2 regions of the Staphylococcus massiliensis genome follow, and region 1 is predicted to be linked to the other one. Evidence: riboswitches for the same ligand, from Rfam matches in the RefSeq annotation. Region 1 holds a riboswitch; the other holds the start of a gene.
The links. A riboswitch is a leader RNA that binds a small molecule or an ion and turns the genes downstream of it on or off. The one in region 1 is predicted to bind S-adenosylmethionine.

Region 2: linked by a shared signal. The riboswitch ahead of ACF3N8_RS04385 (Na+/H+ antiporter NhaC family protein) and the one ahead of metK (methionine adenosyltransferase) in region 1 are both predicted to bind S-adenosylmethionine.

What each region holds. Positions count from the first base shown of each region.
Region 1 is NZ_CP171119.1:1,341,782-1,349,418, forward strand. Features, by position in the region: gene menC (o-succinylbenzoate synthase) at 1-643, shown strand, start outside; gene yidD (membrane protein insertion efficiency factor YidD) at 640-873, opposite strand; gene ytkD (RNA deprotection pyrophosphohydrolase) at 938-1,405, shown strand; gene ACF3N8_RS06590 (S9 family peptidase) at 1,386-2,156, shown strand; gene pckA (phosphoenolpyruvate carboxykinase (ATP)) at 2,201-3,790, opposite strand; SAM riboswitch class I at 3,948-4,061, shown strand; gene metK (methionine adenosyltransferase) at 4,173-5,375, shown strand; gene ACF3N8_RS06605 (NERD domain-containing protein) at 5,552-6,457, shown strand; gene ACF3N8_RS06610 (CrcB family protein) at 6,517-6,873, opposite strand; gene crcB (fluoride efflux transporter CrcB) at 6,866-7,237, opposite strand; gene ACF3N8_RS06620 (hypothetical protein) at 7,402-7,637, opposite strand, start outside.
Region 2 is NZ_CP171119.1:947,213-954,849, forward strand. Features, by position in the region: gene hutI (imidazolonepropionase) at 1-215, shown strand, start outside; gene ACF3N8_RS04380 (amidohydrolase) at 374-1,501, shown strand; SAM riboswitch class I at 1,623-1,718, shown strand; gene ACF3N8_RS04385 (Na+/H+ antiporter NhaC family protein) at 1,788-3,101, shown strand; gene ACF3N8_RS04390 (SRPBCC domain-containing protein) at 3,187-3,672, shown strand; gene ACF3N8_RS04395 (catalase) at 4,073-6,070, shown strand; gene ACF3N8_RS04400 (SDR family oxidoreductase) at 6,089-6,961, shown strand; gene ACF3N8_RS04405 (hypothetical protein) at 7,171-7,637, opposite strand, start outside.

The DNA.
Region 1 (7,637 bases):
AGTGCCTTTTGGTGCAACGGTAAGTGGAAATTTAGAGGAACACGTTTCTACAATTAAGAAGCTTAAACCGCAACGACTTAAATTGAAGTGGCATGATGACATACAAGACGATTTAACGTTACTTGATCACCATCACATCCATTGTCCAATCATTCTAGATGCGAACCAAACGCTTTCAATCAGCAACTTTCACACAATCGACCGAATCAATCGAGAGATATTATATATAGAAGAACCTTTCAAGCATTTAGATGACTTAAATCATATCTCGAAAGATTACAACATTGCGATAGATGAACATGCTTCAAGCTATAAAGATATAATGAACTATTTAAAGTACCCGCAAGTTAATACGGTGATCATCAAACCTTTTCGAGTTGGCGGCAATGATATTGCACTTGAACTTATTCAAACACTTCAACAAAAGGGCGTTCAAGTTGTAGTAGGTGGCATGTACGAACTAGGTTTAAGCCGCTATTTCACAGCGTTTCTCGCAAGTCATACAAAATACCCAGGTGACATTACGCCAGCTGGGTATTACTTTAAAGAAGATATCGTACATGAATCAGGCGTGCTTTCTAACGGTAACATCCAATTTCAGCCACCAAAGGTCGATGCACGCACATTAAACGATGAAGTCTAATGGTGATGTTTCTTTTTATTCGGAGGTACTGGGTCAAAGCCACCCTTATGAAATGGGTGACATTTACCAATTCGTTTAATACCTAACCAAGTGCCTTTAATCGCACCATGTTCTACGATTGCTTGGCGCGTGTACTCTGAACATGTGGGATAGAAACGACATGTAGGCGGCGTTAATGGTGAAATATAGTGTTGATAGATATAAACTAGAAATAAGAATACACGTTTCATATTATGCCTCCATGAATTATAATCAAACCAATCATACCATAAAATTATTTTAGGAGGTGCTGATGTGATTTTTAAAGACAAAGACAATACGCCAGTTCATGTGACATTTAAGTCCGATTCCGAGCCTTCAGACGGTGATCACGTCTTAGCATTTCCAATTTATCAGAATCAACTTTTGTTTACGAAACATCTTGAACGCGGCATTGAATTTCCAGGCGGTAAACGTGAGGCGGGTGAATCAAGCATTGAAGCTTTGAAGCGGGAACTGTTTGAGGAAACCGGTGCGACTATTGAGGCACATTATTTTATCGCACAGTATGAGGTCCTCGCTGAAAAGCCCTTTAAAAAAGATGTCTATGTAGTGCTGGTATCTGAGATCGTAGACAAAGCGGATTATTTAGAAACGTCCGGTCCAATTTTATTTAAGTCACCTGACGACGTACCCCATGAAGAACGCAGTTTCTTAATAGAAGATAAAGCGATTCTAAAATGTTTAGAAAGAGTGATTGAGCTTGGCTTTTACAAAATATAAGAAAATGCCAATCGCATTATCTACGCATGAAGCATACGAAGTTACATATGAGGTCGATGGGTTTCACGTCAAAGGTTTATTATTCAAGCCTTTAAAGGAAGCGCGTCGTATCGTAATGTATTTGCGGGGTGGTAAAGGTCAGGTTGGTAGAGTTCGACCTGCGCGCATGATGCAATTTATGAATGCTTCAACGGTTGTATTTGCGCCTTACTATAGAGGTAATAATGGTAGCGAAGGGCATGACGCCTTTGCTGGCGCGGACTTAAATGACGTTATAGAAGCGGCACATATTTTAAAGGAGATGTATCCCGAAACGCCACTACATTTAATCGGATTCTCAAGAGGTGGTATTCAAGGCTTATTAACATTTCAAGAAGTCGGTGCAACAAGCTATATCATATGGGGAGGCGTGTCGGACCTACGTTTAATGTACGAAGAGCGCGTTGATTTGCGAGGTATGATGAGACGCATGATTGGTCACCCTAAGAAGCAAAGCTCAGTTTATGATGAGCGTGAAGCTCTGAACGCAATAACACAGATGAGCCCTCCGATATTAATCGTACATGGTGGTGCGGATGAACAAGTGGGGATTCATCAAGCCTATCATTTGGAAAAGCACTTAAAACAAGTAGGCGCTACTTATGATACGTTATATCAATTGGAAGAAGGACATGTGCCTCGTCCAAGCGCTTTAAAAGATGTACTCAATTACATACAAGATTGGATGGCACAAACAGAATCAGAAATTTAAAAAAACCGAGACGCATAACGCGCCTCGGTTTAATTATGATTGAATTATTTAAAGCCACCGTCTTTTTCAAGATCAGCAGTTTCTTCACCGAATTTCTTGAAGTTTTCTTTGAAACGGTTTACTAAGTCTTTAGCTTGCTCATCATAAGCTTCTGCATCTGACCAAGCGTTCTTAGGCATTAAGATTTTAGATGGAACGTCTTCGATTTCTTTTGGAATATTTAAACCAAAGATGTCGTCTTGTTCATATTCAGCGTCTTTAAGTTCACCGCTAATAGCTTGGTTAACCATTTGACGTGTATATTTTAAGTCGATACGTTTACCATCGCCATACTTACCACCAGTCCAACCAGTGTTTACTAAGTAAACATCAACTTCGTGTTCGTCGATTAATTTACCTAATAAGTCAGCGTAAACTTTCGCGTTTAATGGTAAGAATGGAGCGCCGAAACAAGTAGAGAATGATGGTTCTGGTTCAGTAATACCACGTTCAGTACCAGCTAATTTAGAAGTGAAACCACTTAAGAAGTGATACATAGCTTGGCTCTTAGTTAATTTAGAGATAGGTGGTAACACACCGAATGCATCTGCAGTTAAGAAGATGATTGTGTTAGGGTGTGCAGCTTTTGATGGTACCACAATATTATCAATATGGTGGATAGGGTAAGCAGCACGTGTATTTTCAGTGTACTTATTATCATCAAAGTCAACGTCACCATGTTCATCAACTACAACGTTTTCTAAAACTGTACCATATTTTAAAGCACTATAAATTTGTGGCTCTTTATCTTTTGAAAGATTAATTGCTTTAGCGTAGCAACCACCTTCGATATTGAATACACCGTTTTCGTTCCAACCGTGCTCATCGTCACCGATTAATTTACGATCTGGATCAGCTGAAAGTGTTGTTTTACCAGTACCTGATAAACCGAAGAATAAAGCAACATCGCCTTTATCTCCAACGTTAGCTGAACAGTGCATACTCATGATATCGTTTTGTGGTAATAAGTAATTCATTACTGAGAAGATACCTTTTTTCATTTCACCAGCGTACTCAGTACCGCCGATCAAGATTGTTTTATGTTTGAATGATGTAATAATGAAAGTTTCTGATTTCGTGCCGTCTACTTCAGGGTCTGCTTTAAAAGTAGGGGCAGAAATAATTGTAAATTCAGGATTAATAGATTCTGCTTCCTCTACGCTTTCTGGGCGAATGAACATTGTTTTTGCAAATAAATTATGCCAAGCAAGTTCATTAACAACAGTTAATTTTAGCTCAGAGTCTTTGTCACTACCTGCATAACCATTGAAAACAAATAATTCATCTTTTTCATCTAGGTAATTAACGACTTTATCATAAAGATTTAAGAAAACTTCTTCAGAGATAGGTTGGTTAATATCTCCCCAATCTACTTCGTCAGCGATTTCAGGATCATCTACAATGAATTTGTCTTTAGGTGAACGACCAGTATATTTACCAGTTTTCATGTTGATAGCACCAAGTTCTGTTAATTCACCTTCATCTCTTTCTAAAATTTTGTTATATAATTCCGTTGTGCTTAATTGAAAATGAGACGTGTCTTTTGCTATAATGTCATCAATCTTCGTGTTATTCGTCCCCATGTCAATTGTCATATAGAATCCCTCCAATAGTTATTACGGTAATGTAAGCATTTACATGAAATTAGTATAACACATTTGTATTATTATTCCATGCTATTACTAGAGATTTTAAAGATTTTCATAAAATTGACAAGCTTAATAAACTTAGGTAGTATGTAGCTAACGGATTCTCTTATCCTGAGTGGTGGAGGGACATGGACCCAACGAAGCCCAGCAACCTCTTTTATCCTATATAAAAGAAAGGTGCCAAACCGTTTGCAGACAATAGTCTGAACGATAAGAGCGAATGGACGGATTAAGCCTTCTCTCTATCTTAATAGTGAAGAAGGTTTTTTTATTTAGCTCTATAAAATCAAAGAGAATTTTCGTAATATAAATTTTAAAGGAGTATAAAATGACTACTAACAGAAGATTATTCACGTCAGAATCTGTTACTGAAGGACATCCTGATAAAATTGCTGACCAAATTTCCGATGCAGTTTTAGATGAAATTTTAAAAGGCGATAAGAATGCGCGTGTTGCCTGTGAAACGACAGTAACAACAGGAATGGCGCTAATCGCAGGAGAAATTTCTACATCAACGTACGTCGATATCCCTAAAGTTGTACGCGAAACAGTTAAAGGCATTGGTTATACACGTGCTAAGTATGGATATGACTACAAAACAATGTCTGTATTAACTGCAATTGATGAGCAATCACCTGATATTGCTCAAGGTGTTGATCGCGCATTAGAATACCGTGATGACGATAAAGAACAAGAAATTGAAGCAACTGGTGCTGGTGACCAAGGTTTAATGTTCGGTTTCGCGACGAATGAAACTGAAACATACATGCCTTTACCTATCTATTTATCACACCAATTATCTAAACGTTTAAGCGATGTACGTAAGGATGGTACTTTAGCTTACTTACGTCCAGATGGTAAAGTACAAGTTACTGTTGAATATGATGAAAATCATAAACCAGTTCGTGTAGATACGATTGTTGTGTCATCTCAACACCATGAAGATATTGAGTTAAGTAAAATTGAAAATGATATAAAAGAACATGTTATTTATCCTGTCGTTGCTGAAAACTTAATTGATGCAGAAACGAAATTCTACATTAATCCTACTGGCCGTTTCGTAATTGGTGGGCCACAAGGTGATGCAGGTTTAACAGGTAGAAAGATTATTGTAGACACTTATGGTGGTTATGCGCGACACGGCGGCGGTGCTTTCAGTGGTAAAGATCCAACTAAAGTTGACCGTTCTGCTTCATATGCAGCACGTTATGTAGCTAAGAATATCGTTGCAGCAGGTTTAAGTGATAAGTGTGAAGTTCAACTCGCTTATGCAATTGGTAAGGCCGAGCCTGTATCTATTTCAATTGATACATTCAACACTAACAAAGTTCCTGAGCCGTTACTTGTTGAAGCGGTTCGAGATATCTTTGATTTACGACCAGCAGGTATCATTGAAATGTTAAATTTACGTCAACCAATCTATAAGCAGACTGCAGCATATGGTCATTTTGGACGTACTGACATCCAATTACCATGGGAAGAAATTGATAAAGTTGATGCATTAAATGCTTTTATAGAAAAAGTTAAATAGTTTTAACAAAAAATCATACGAAACTATCGAATGATAAGCTATATTCTATTATAATAGGGTATAGCTTATTTTAAATCAGATTGAGCCGTTAAAAATAGAAACATCATACATAGTTTACTTTGTAAATTGAATATTTCTGTTTGTCTGATTGTAGAAGAAAGGGAGCGTTTTATCATATGGCTTTAGATGCAATAAGCATTAGTTTAATTGTAGCAACACTACTTGCAATTATATTCTTTATCCTATTTCTCGTTGCGCTTAGCAGCAAAAAGAAAGCAAAACAAAAATTAGAGGATCAATATAACTCTAAACATTCAGAATTACATCAGAATCATGAAGAAGCTCTAGAGAAAGAAAGAATAGAAAATAAGAAAACGATTACGAAACAAAAAGAAGATTACGAAGCTACGGTAAATTCAAAAGATAGAGAAATTGATGCTTTAAAATTATTCTCTAAAAATAAAAGTGAGTATATCACTGACATGCGTCTTTTAGGTATTCGTGAACGCTTAGTAAATGAAAAGCGTATCCGTCCTGAAGATATGCATATTATGGCAAACATCTTTTTACCAAAGCAAAACTTTGAAGATGTTTCTAGAATCAGTCACTTAGTACTTACACGTACGGGTCTTTATTTAATCGATTCTCAACTTTTAAAAGGACATGTGTATTACGGTGTTAATCAGTCTCAATTTGGAAAGCTTCCAGTTATGGAACAAGTTTTCAACACGCTTGATTTAGAAATAACTGCACCACATACGATTGTTTTAGATCAAAATGATGATAAACATTCTTTATCTGTAGTTGATTACACAACACATATTACGAAAGTTGAACGTTTAGCTGAAACGTTAAAACGTGAATTAGATTTAAAATACCTACCAACAACGCTTTTATACTTTAACCCTAAATATGATGGCGCAGTAACAATCTCTAATTTCCAAGAGACGTCTCATACTCGCGCGTTAGTTGGACCTGAACAACTTAATGAATACTTTAATAAGTTCGTCTTCCACGGACGTATTCAATACAATGTTGAAGAACTGCAAGAAATTATGGATAAAATTGAAAGCTTCAATTAAATTGAAAGCACTATAGCGATACCGAATAGGTACGCTATAGTGCTTTTTTTAAACCCTATTTACACGTAGTATCCCAATAGACAACATAATAATCCTAGGACAAATTGCACCAAAGCATAGATATAAAAGTAAGGTGAAGGTTTATTATCGTCATTTAACATTTGAATCAATTCGTACATCATTGTAGAAAATGTTGTTAAACCACCTAACATGCCTGTGACAATTAAAGTTTTTAATGAATCATTTAAATCGAACTGCGATATATATCCAATTAAAAAACATCCCACTAAATTAACAACAGTTGTTGCTAAAGGAAAGGTTACTTTAGGGAAGGACTTTTTAAAAAGATTCGTAATCAATCCTCTTAAAACAGCTCCGACGCCACCACCTAGTAGCACGAGTAAGATTTTAATCATGTTTAACCTTACCTCCTAACGCAAAACCCTTCATGCAAAATGTAAGTCCCGCTAAAAAGCTTAAAATTGCGTATGAAAGTGCGAGCCAAATTTGATGATGATTAAGCATTTGAACGATTTCAAATTGAAAGGTTGAAAAGGTTGTTAGTGCGCCGACAAACCCTGTCGTAACGCCTTTCTTTACATTAGGATGATCTTGAAATAGTTGTATCGCAGCATGGGACAGGTATCCCATTAAGAAAGCACCGATTATATTTGCGATAAAGGTACCAACTGGAAGGTCTGTAGGCTCGTGGAGAAATGAAAGAAGGTAGCGAAGCAAGGCACCAATCGCGCCTCCTATAAAAATATATACATATTGCATATTGTCACCTCATTAAAAAAAGAGTGAGGCAGAAACCCGATGTGGTTCAAAGATTTCTTAATCTCACTCTGGCAATTTGCCTTAATCGAACTAAATTAAATTGAATCCATAAATCATCTTAATAACACTAAAGTCGTGCTAATTTCGTTTGATTGAATACGTAATTAATTAAATATACCGAATGTGTATAAAGCTGCTAAAATATGTAAGGCAATTACAATCATGATTATGAAAGGTAATATACGTGACGCACCGCGTACCCATCCACTATGAGAATGTAGTGATTTAATCGATTTATCGTTAAAATGTATGGCAAGTAGTATGATAATCGTATTCACGATACTACATATTAATATAAGTAAAATGATTGATTTAAAGTGAAAATCTAATAGTGGATTTA
Region 2 (7,637 bases), 390 kb from region 1:
TATCACCAAACGAAATTTGGAATGCTGTAACAGTTAACGCTGCTAAAGCAATCAACGTTGATGCAGGTACTATTAACGAAGGTGACAAAGCGAATATCGTGCTTTGGAACGCACCTAACCACGAATTCGTTACGTACAAATATGGTGTTAACCATGTAGATAAAGTTATCAAAGACGGTAAAGTTATCGTAGATCGTGACTTATCTTTAAAATAAAGCATTGACTAAATGCTATACCCCAACGCTTTAGATAAGTGTTGGGGTATTTTTATAATCTTTTTTACGCTATGTTATCACAAAATTCTAAAAATTGTGTTATCATAGCACTATAGTTTTCGTTAGGCGTATTTTTAAATAACAGGGGAGTCGATATCATGTATGACTATGAACAAACGATTGAATGGAGACGGATGTTTCATCGCTATCCAGAACTTTCTGATGAAGAATATCGTACGACTAAAAACATTAAGAAGATCCTTAAAAAGTTCGACATCAAGATATTAGATTTTGACCTTGAGACGGGTGTTGTTGCTGAAGTTGGTTCAGGGGATCGCATGATTGCCATACGTTCAGACATCGATGCCTTACCTATTCATGAGGAAGTGTTTAACACCTTTAGATCTAAATATGATGACGTGATGCATGCATGTGGTCACGACATTCATATGGCGAGCGTGCTAAGTGCTGCAGTTAAGTTAAAGCGCATTGAGGATGAACTTCAAGGGAGTGTGAGATTTGTCTTTCAACCAGCAGAAGAACTTGGTCATGGTGCTACAGACATGGTTAAGGCGAATGTGTTAGAAGGTTGCGAGGCGATACTTGGTTTTCACAATTATCCTTCTTTAAAAGTCGGTGAATTCGGAGTGAAATCAGGTATCTTAACATCTAATGTTGATCGTTTCGAGTTTGAAATCACTGGAAAAGGCGCGCACGCAGCGCGACCGGAAGATGGTAACGATCCTTCAATCGTTTTAGGTCAGTTAATTACAAGCATACAATCTATAGTAAGTCGCAATGTTTCAGCGTTTGATCGCGCTGTTGTATCTATAGGTGAAGTGACAAGTGGTAAAACATGGAATGTCATTCCAGAGACTGCTTATGTACAAGGTACCGTGAGAACCTTTGATAAGAAGGTTCAAAGCTATGTTGAAAAACGATTAAAAGACATTGCGACTGGCTTAGAAACCATGTTTGATGTCGATATCAAGACAACCTATACTCATTTACCTGGTGCTGTGTACAATGATTATAAACTTACTGAACAATCGATTGAAGTGGCAAAAGAAACTGGATATGACGTAACAATTTTTGATGAACCACTCACAATTGGCGAAGATTTTTCTGGCTTTACGAAGCACTATCCAGGTGTGTTCGTTATGATTGGCTCAGAAAGTGAGTATCAGTTGCATCATCCGAAATATGATCCAGATGAAGGTATTCTAGAAAAAGTACCGGACTATTTCGTGACATTAGCGAAGCGGTTACTTAATCAGGAAAGTTGATTGATTAAGTGTACCAAATATATTTAATTAAGAATTAAATTTAAATCATGTATTGATTAAATGTTTTACCAATGCTAAAATGAGTTATTAACTCGAGCACAAATTCAAAAATCTTATATAGATCTTATCAAGAGAAGTGGAGGGACTGGCCCTACGAAACTTCGGCAACATGGTGATGCGTGTGCCAATTCCAGAAGCAATATGCTGAAGATAAGAAGTTAAATTCAACCTTTCTTCTTTTTCACATATTAAAGAAGAAAGGTTTTTATTTTAAGGAAGTGATGATATGACAAAGGAAAAGGGAAATGTATGGGGCTTATTGCCTTTATTAATATTTGTAACGTTATTTATCGGAGTAGGCATTATCACTGGTAACTTTAGCACGATGCCTTTAAATATTTCGATTATGATTGCTGTAGTAATTGCATTATTTATGAACCATAAAACGTCCTTTAGTAAAAAGGTCGACGTCTTTACGAAAGGTGCAGGACATTCTAATATCATTCTAATGGTATTTATCTTCTTACTCGCAGGTGCCTTTTCAAAGGTGACAGAAGAGATGGGAGGCGTTGAGTCAACTGTTAACTTAGGTTTATCTTTGATTCCCACTAATTTATTACTCGTAGGGTTATTCTTAATTTGTATGTTTATTTCAATCTCAATGGGAACGTCCGTAGGTACTGTTGCAGCGATTGCACCAGTTGGATTTGGAATTAGCCAAGCAACGGATGTATCAAGCGCACTTGTGATGGCAACTGTAGTAGGTGGTGCGATGTTTGGTGATAACTTATCTATGATTTCAGATACAACGATCGCTGCTGTACGTACTCAGAAGACGCAAATGAAGGATAAGTTTAAGGTGAACTTTAGGATTGTATTACCTGGTGCCATTTTGACAATGGTGCTTTTATGGATCCTGACGCATGGTATTACACTCGATCAATCTAAGTCATATGATTTTAATTTAGTGAAAGTGATACCTTATTTATTAGTACTTATTTTGGCTTTAATCGGTGTTAATGTCGTGATTGTGCTGTTATCTGGTACGCTCTTATCAGGCATTATTGGATTTATAGATGGCTCGTTTGATTGGAAGGGCTTTTTAAAGGCAGCCTCTGAAGGTGTCATTGGTATGGAAGACACGGCGATTATCGCGCTCTTAATCGGTGGTTTAATTTCGATTATCGAGTTCAATGGCGGTATTAGATGGTTGCTTGAATTTGTGAATGCCAAGGTTAAGTCGAGACGCGGTGCAGAACTTGGTATTGCTGGCCTTGTCAGTGTTGCTGATATTTCAACAGCGAATAATACGATTTCAATCTTAATGGCCGGTCCTCTTGCGAAAAGGATTGCCGACAAGTACGACATTGATCCAAGAAAGTCGGCAAGTATCTTAGATATCTTTGGTAGTTGTTTCCAAGGGTTCTTACCGTATAGTCCGCAAGTTATTGCAGCAGCTGGTGTCGCAAGTATTTCACCAGTAATGCTAATTCCTTACTCGTTCTACCCATTCATTCTTGGAATTAGTGGTGTTGTCGCGATTATACTTGGTTTACCAGTTCTTAAATCTAAACGAAAAGCCGCTCATAACGAAAATTAAGACCATATAGTTTTTGACTTTGTGTATTATACGTTAGAATATATATTAACAAGTATGATAGACGAAGAATGGATGTGTAAAGCTAATGCAAGAAGAAACAGTGCAAATTGAAATTGTTCGTTTAATGAAAGTTTCGCCTGAAACACTATATCAAGCTTGGCTCCACCCTGAATTATTGCGTCAGTGGTTCTTAACAACGCCAAGAACGAATCAAAAGCTCGACAATGACCCTGTAGAAGGTGGAACTTACGAAATTATTGATGCTAAAAATCAAAAGGAATTACGTGTAGTTGGTACATACCAAGTACTTATTCCTGATCAACACATTGTCATGACAATGGGTATGCCGCATTTAAGTGATGTTGAAGATTTAATTGAACTTTACTTTGAGGAACGTGAACCTGGCATTTGCCAAATGACATTTAGATATCAAAGTGATATTCCTAAGGAGCGTCGTTTAACACGTCTTGAATACAAGCAAAAGAAAAAGGAATATCATGATTCCACTGTGCATGGATTTGAAATGATGTTTGATAAACTACAACAAGTAATTGAAGAAGACGACGAATAATTTCCTTAACAGCATGCTTTCCTGGGGCGTGGCCGGAGCCTGTAGTCTCCGGACTCACGCTACTCCCCTAGGAGTCAGCTGTTAGGAAATTATCTTACTCTTACGAATCGTATTTCATTAAGAACAAATTGAATCAATGACTGAGATGACCGACACGTATGCGTGTCGGTTTTTCTTTTGGTGATAGGGCGTAGCTATCTAAAAAACGTTTGTGGTGCTATAGGGCTTTTCAAGGAGGGGCGCCACGGAGATGATGTAAATAATGATTATTGCTATGTAACATATTTCATCCATGACATATTATTACAATAATTGGTAGTAATTTGCTTGTAGCGTTTTTAATGTTTCGGAAGTGGTAAATAGGAAGTATATCTACATATATCTAAAGGGAGGATTTACTGTGGTTAACAAAAAAGAACAAGATTTAGAAAAAGATATTGTAAATAATGACGGTAAAGCAATGACGACGAACCAAGGTCTTAAAGTAAGCGAAGATGAAAATTCACTACGCGCTGGTGAACGTGGTCCTACACTTCTTGAAGATTTCCATTTCAGAGAAAAAATGACGCATTTCGACCATGAACGTATTCCTGAACGTATCGTGCACGCACGTGGTTTCGGCGCACATGGTGAATTCGAATTATATGAAGACTTATCTGAATATACGTATGCGGACTTCTTAACAGATACGTCTAAAAAGACACCAGTATTCGTACGTATCTCAACAGTTCAAGGGTCAAAAGGTTCTCCAGACGCAGTTCGTGACGTACGTGGTTTCGCGACTAAATTCTATACTGACCAAGGTGTATTTGACTTAGTAGGTAACAACATTCCAGTATTCTTTATTCAAGACGCTATTAAGTTCCCTGATTTAATTCATGCTGTTAAACCAGAGCCACATAACGAAATGCCTCAAGGTGGTTCAGCTCACGATACTTTCTGGGATTTCTTTGCACAAAATCCTGAATCAACACATACAGCTATGTGGGCTATGAGTGACCGTGGTATTCCTAAGAATATTCGTCAAATCGAAGGTTTTGGTGTGCATACATTCCGTTTAGTAAACAAAGAAGGTAAAGCACATTTCGTGAAATTCCATTGGAAACCTGTGCACGGGTTAGAATCTATGGTATGGGATGAAGCGCAAATTGTTTGCGGTAAAGATATCGACTTCCATAGAAAAGACCTTTATGAATCAATTGCGAAAGGTGATTACCCAGCTTGGGAATTAGGTCTTCAAATTTTACCTGAAGAAGATGAATTTAAATTTGACTTTGATATTTTAGACCCTACTAAGATTTGGCCAGAAGACGAAGTGCCAGTTAAAAAAGTAGGTAAAATGACTTTAAACCGTAACGTTGATAATGTATTTGCTGAAACTGAACAAGTGGCATTCCACCCAGGTCATATTGTTCCAGGTTTAGACTTTACTAATGACCCATTATTACAAGGACGTTTATTCTCTTACACAGATACTCAAATTTCACGTCTTGGTGGACCTAACTTTCATCAAATTCCAATCAACCGTTCAGTAGCACCGGTTCATAACAACCAACGTGACGGTATGCATCAAATGAACGTACACCGTGGTCAAACGGCGTACCATAAGAATGCGATTAACAACAATGATCCTCATACAACACCGCAATCAGAAGGTGGCTTCGCTCATTACCAAGAAAAAATCGATGCGCATAAAATTCAAAAACGTAGCGAAAGCTTTAAAGATTACTATAGCCAAGCTAAGTTATATTTAAATAGTTTAAAACCACATGAATTCGACCACACAGTAGATGGCTTTTCATTCGAATTAGGTAAATGTGAAAAAGTAGAAGTTAAACAAAACGCAGTAAACCAATTAAACAAAGTAGACCGTAAATTAGCTGAACGCGTTGCTGAAAATATTGGCGTTGAAGTTCCTGAAGTGAACGAAGAAGTACGTTCAGATAAATCTGATAGTCAATTAACATTAGAAAAATTTGAACGTCCATTACCAGGTCATTCAGTAGCGATTGTAGTAGATGGTGAAGTAGACGAAGAAACGTTAAAAGCTTATGCGAAAACAGCAGCTAACAACAAATTAAACTATGCGTTTATTTCTCATAAACCTAAACACATCACTGAATCATTCGGTATCACTGAAACGTTCGATACTGTTCACCCAGTATTATTTGATAGCTTAGTAACGTTATCTGATGATACACCATTATCTAAAGAAGCAGAGTTCTTTATGGAACAAAGCTTTGTTCACTGCAAACCACTTGTATTAACTGAAACTGCTAAAGCTAACCTTAACAGTGACAAAGTTGACGTAACACAACCAGGTGTATTTGTTTCAAATGAAGCGAATGCAATTGTAGAGCAATTCAAAGAAGTACGTTATTGGGATCGTGAAGTTTAATAGGAGGCCATACTAACTATGACAAACGACTTTTTAAAATTTCATGAACAAATTAAAGGTTATACGCAAGATACACAACCAGGCTCAGAGAAAGATATGGATCCACTTCCAATTACTGAAGATGATTCATATAAAGCTGCCGGTAAGTTAAAAGGTAAAGTTGCCTTAATTACCGGTGGTGATTCTGGTATTGGTCGTGCCGTTGCAATCCTTTTCGCAAAAGAGGGCGCAGATGTTGCAATTGGCTACTTAAACGAGCATATTGATGCTGAGAATACGGTTAAACGTTTAGAAGAGTTAGGTGTTAAAGCAAAAGCTTACGCACATGACTTACGTAAAGCTGACGAATCTAAAATGCTTGTTGATAAAGTAGTGAATGAATTTGGCGGACTTAACATCTTAGTGAATAACGGTGGTGTTCAGTTCCCTAAAGATAACTTTGAAGATATTTCACAAGCGCAAGTTAAAGCGACATTCGAAACGAACATTTATGGCATGATGTTCTTATCACAAGCAGCAGTGCCTCATATGAAACGAGGCGACAGTATCGTAAACACTACAAGTGTTACTGCTTATCGTGGTTCAGCGCACTTAATCGATTACTCAGCGACTAAAGGTGCGATCGTGTCATTTACACGTTCTCTTGCGACAAGCCTTATGGAAAAGGGCATCCACGTAAACGCGGTTGCCCCTGGACCAATCTATACACCTTTAATTCCAGCTACATTTGACGCTGAAAAGGTTGAAAACCAAGGTGGCGATACGCCTATGAAACGCCGTGGTCAACCTGTAGAACTTGCACCTTCATATGTGTTCTTAGCTTCAAGCGATGCTTCATATATCACAGGTCAAGTGATTCACGTAAATGGTGGCGACTATATCACGTCTTAATTTGTTAGAAAATAAAAACCAGGCTTGGACGAATTTTTATGAAATGTCCTAGCCTGGTTTCTTTTTGTGCTGTTGGGTATTAGTGCAACTTAAAAAGGCACTTACGAGCGGAATTTCTTAAAAAGTTAAAACCTCTCTTATCGCCCGTAAGCGCCATTGTCCATAAATATTATATTTTAACACGATCTAAATTTAAGCGTTGTTCTAAATTACGAAATCTTAGAATGTGCTAACGAACGCTTTAAAAAGTTAGCTTGGTTAATATCTAAATGTTGTGTAGCCAAAGTTTGAATCAATGATACATAAATGTCTGTCTGACACTGAACAGAAATCGTACGTTCATTAATCAGGTATTGTAAATCATGATGATGTTGGAAATAGTTAAGGATATCGATTGCTTTATCTTTAATGTAGGCGTCTTGGATGCCTAAAATACCGATTTCAAATCGTTTAGGAGATTTAAATGTATGATCAGGATTGATTAAACCCTTATGATCCTTTTCACGAAGGATTTGAAAAATTTCATAGTTATGAAAGCTTAAGTAGCTAATTAAATAGGGTAGTTGCTGCTTTGGAATCTGTACTTCTAATACAGTATGAGATTGATATTTATTTAAACTAAATTGAGGCTGGTGTATTAAGTGCATCATCTTCAGCGTTTTATTTAATCGAAAGC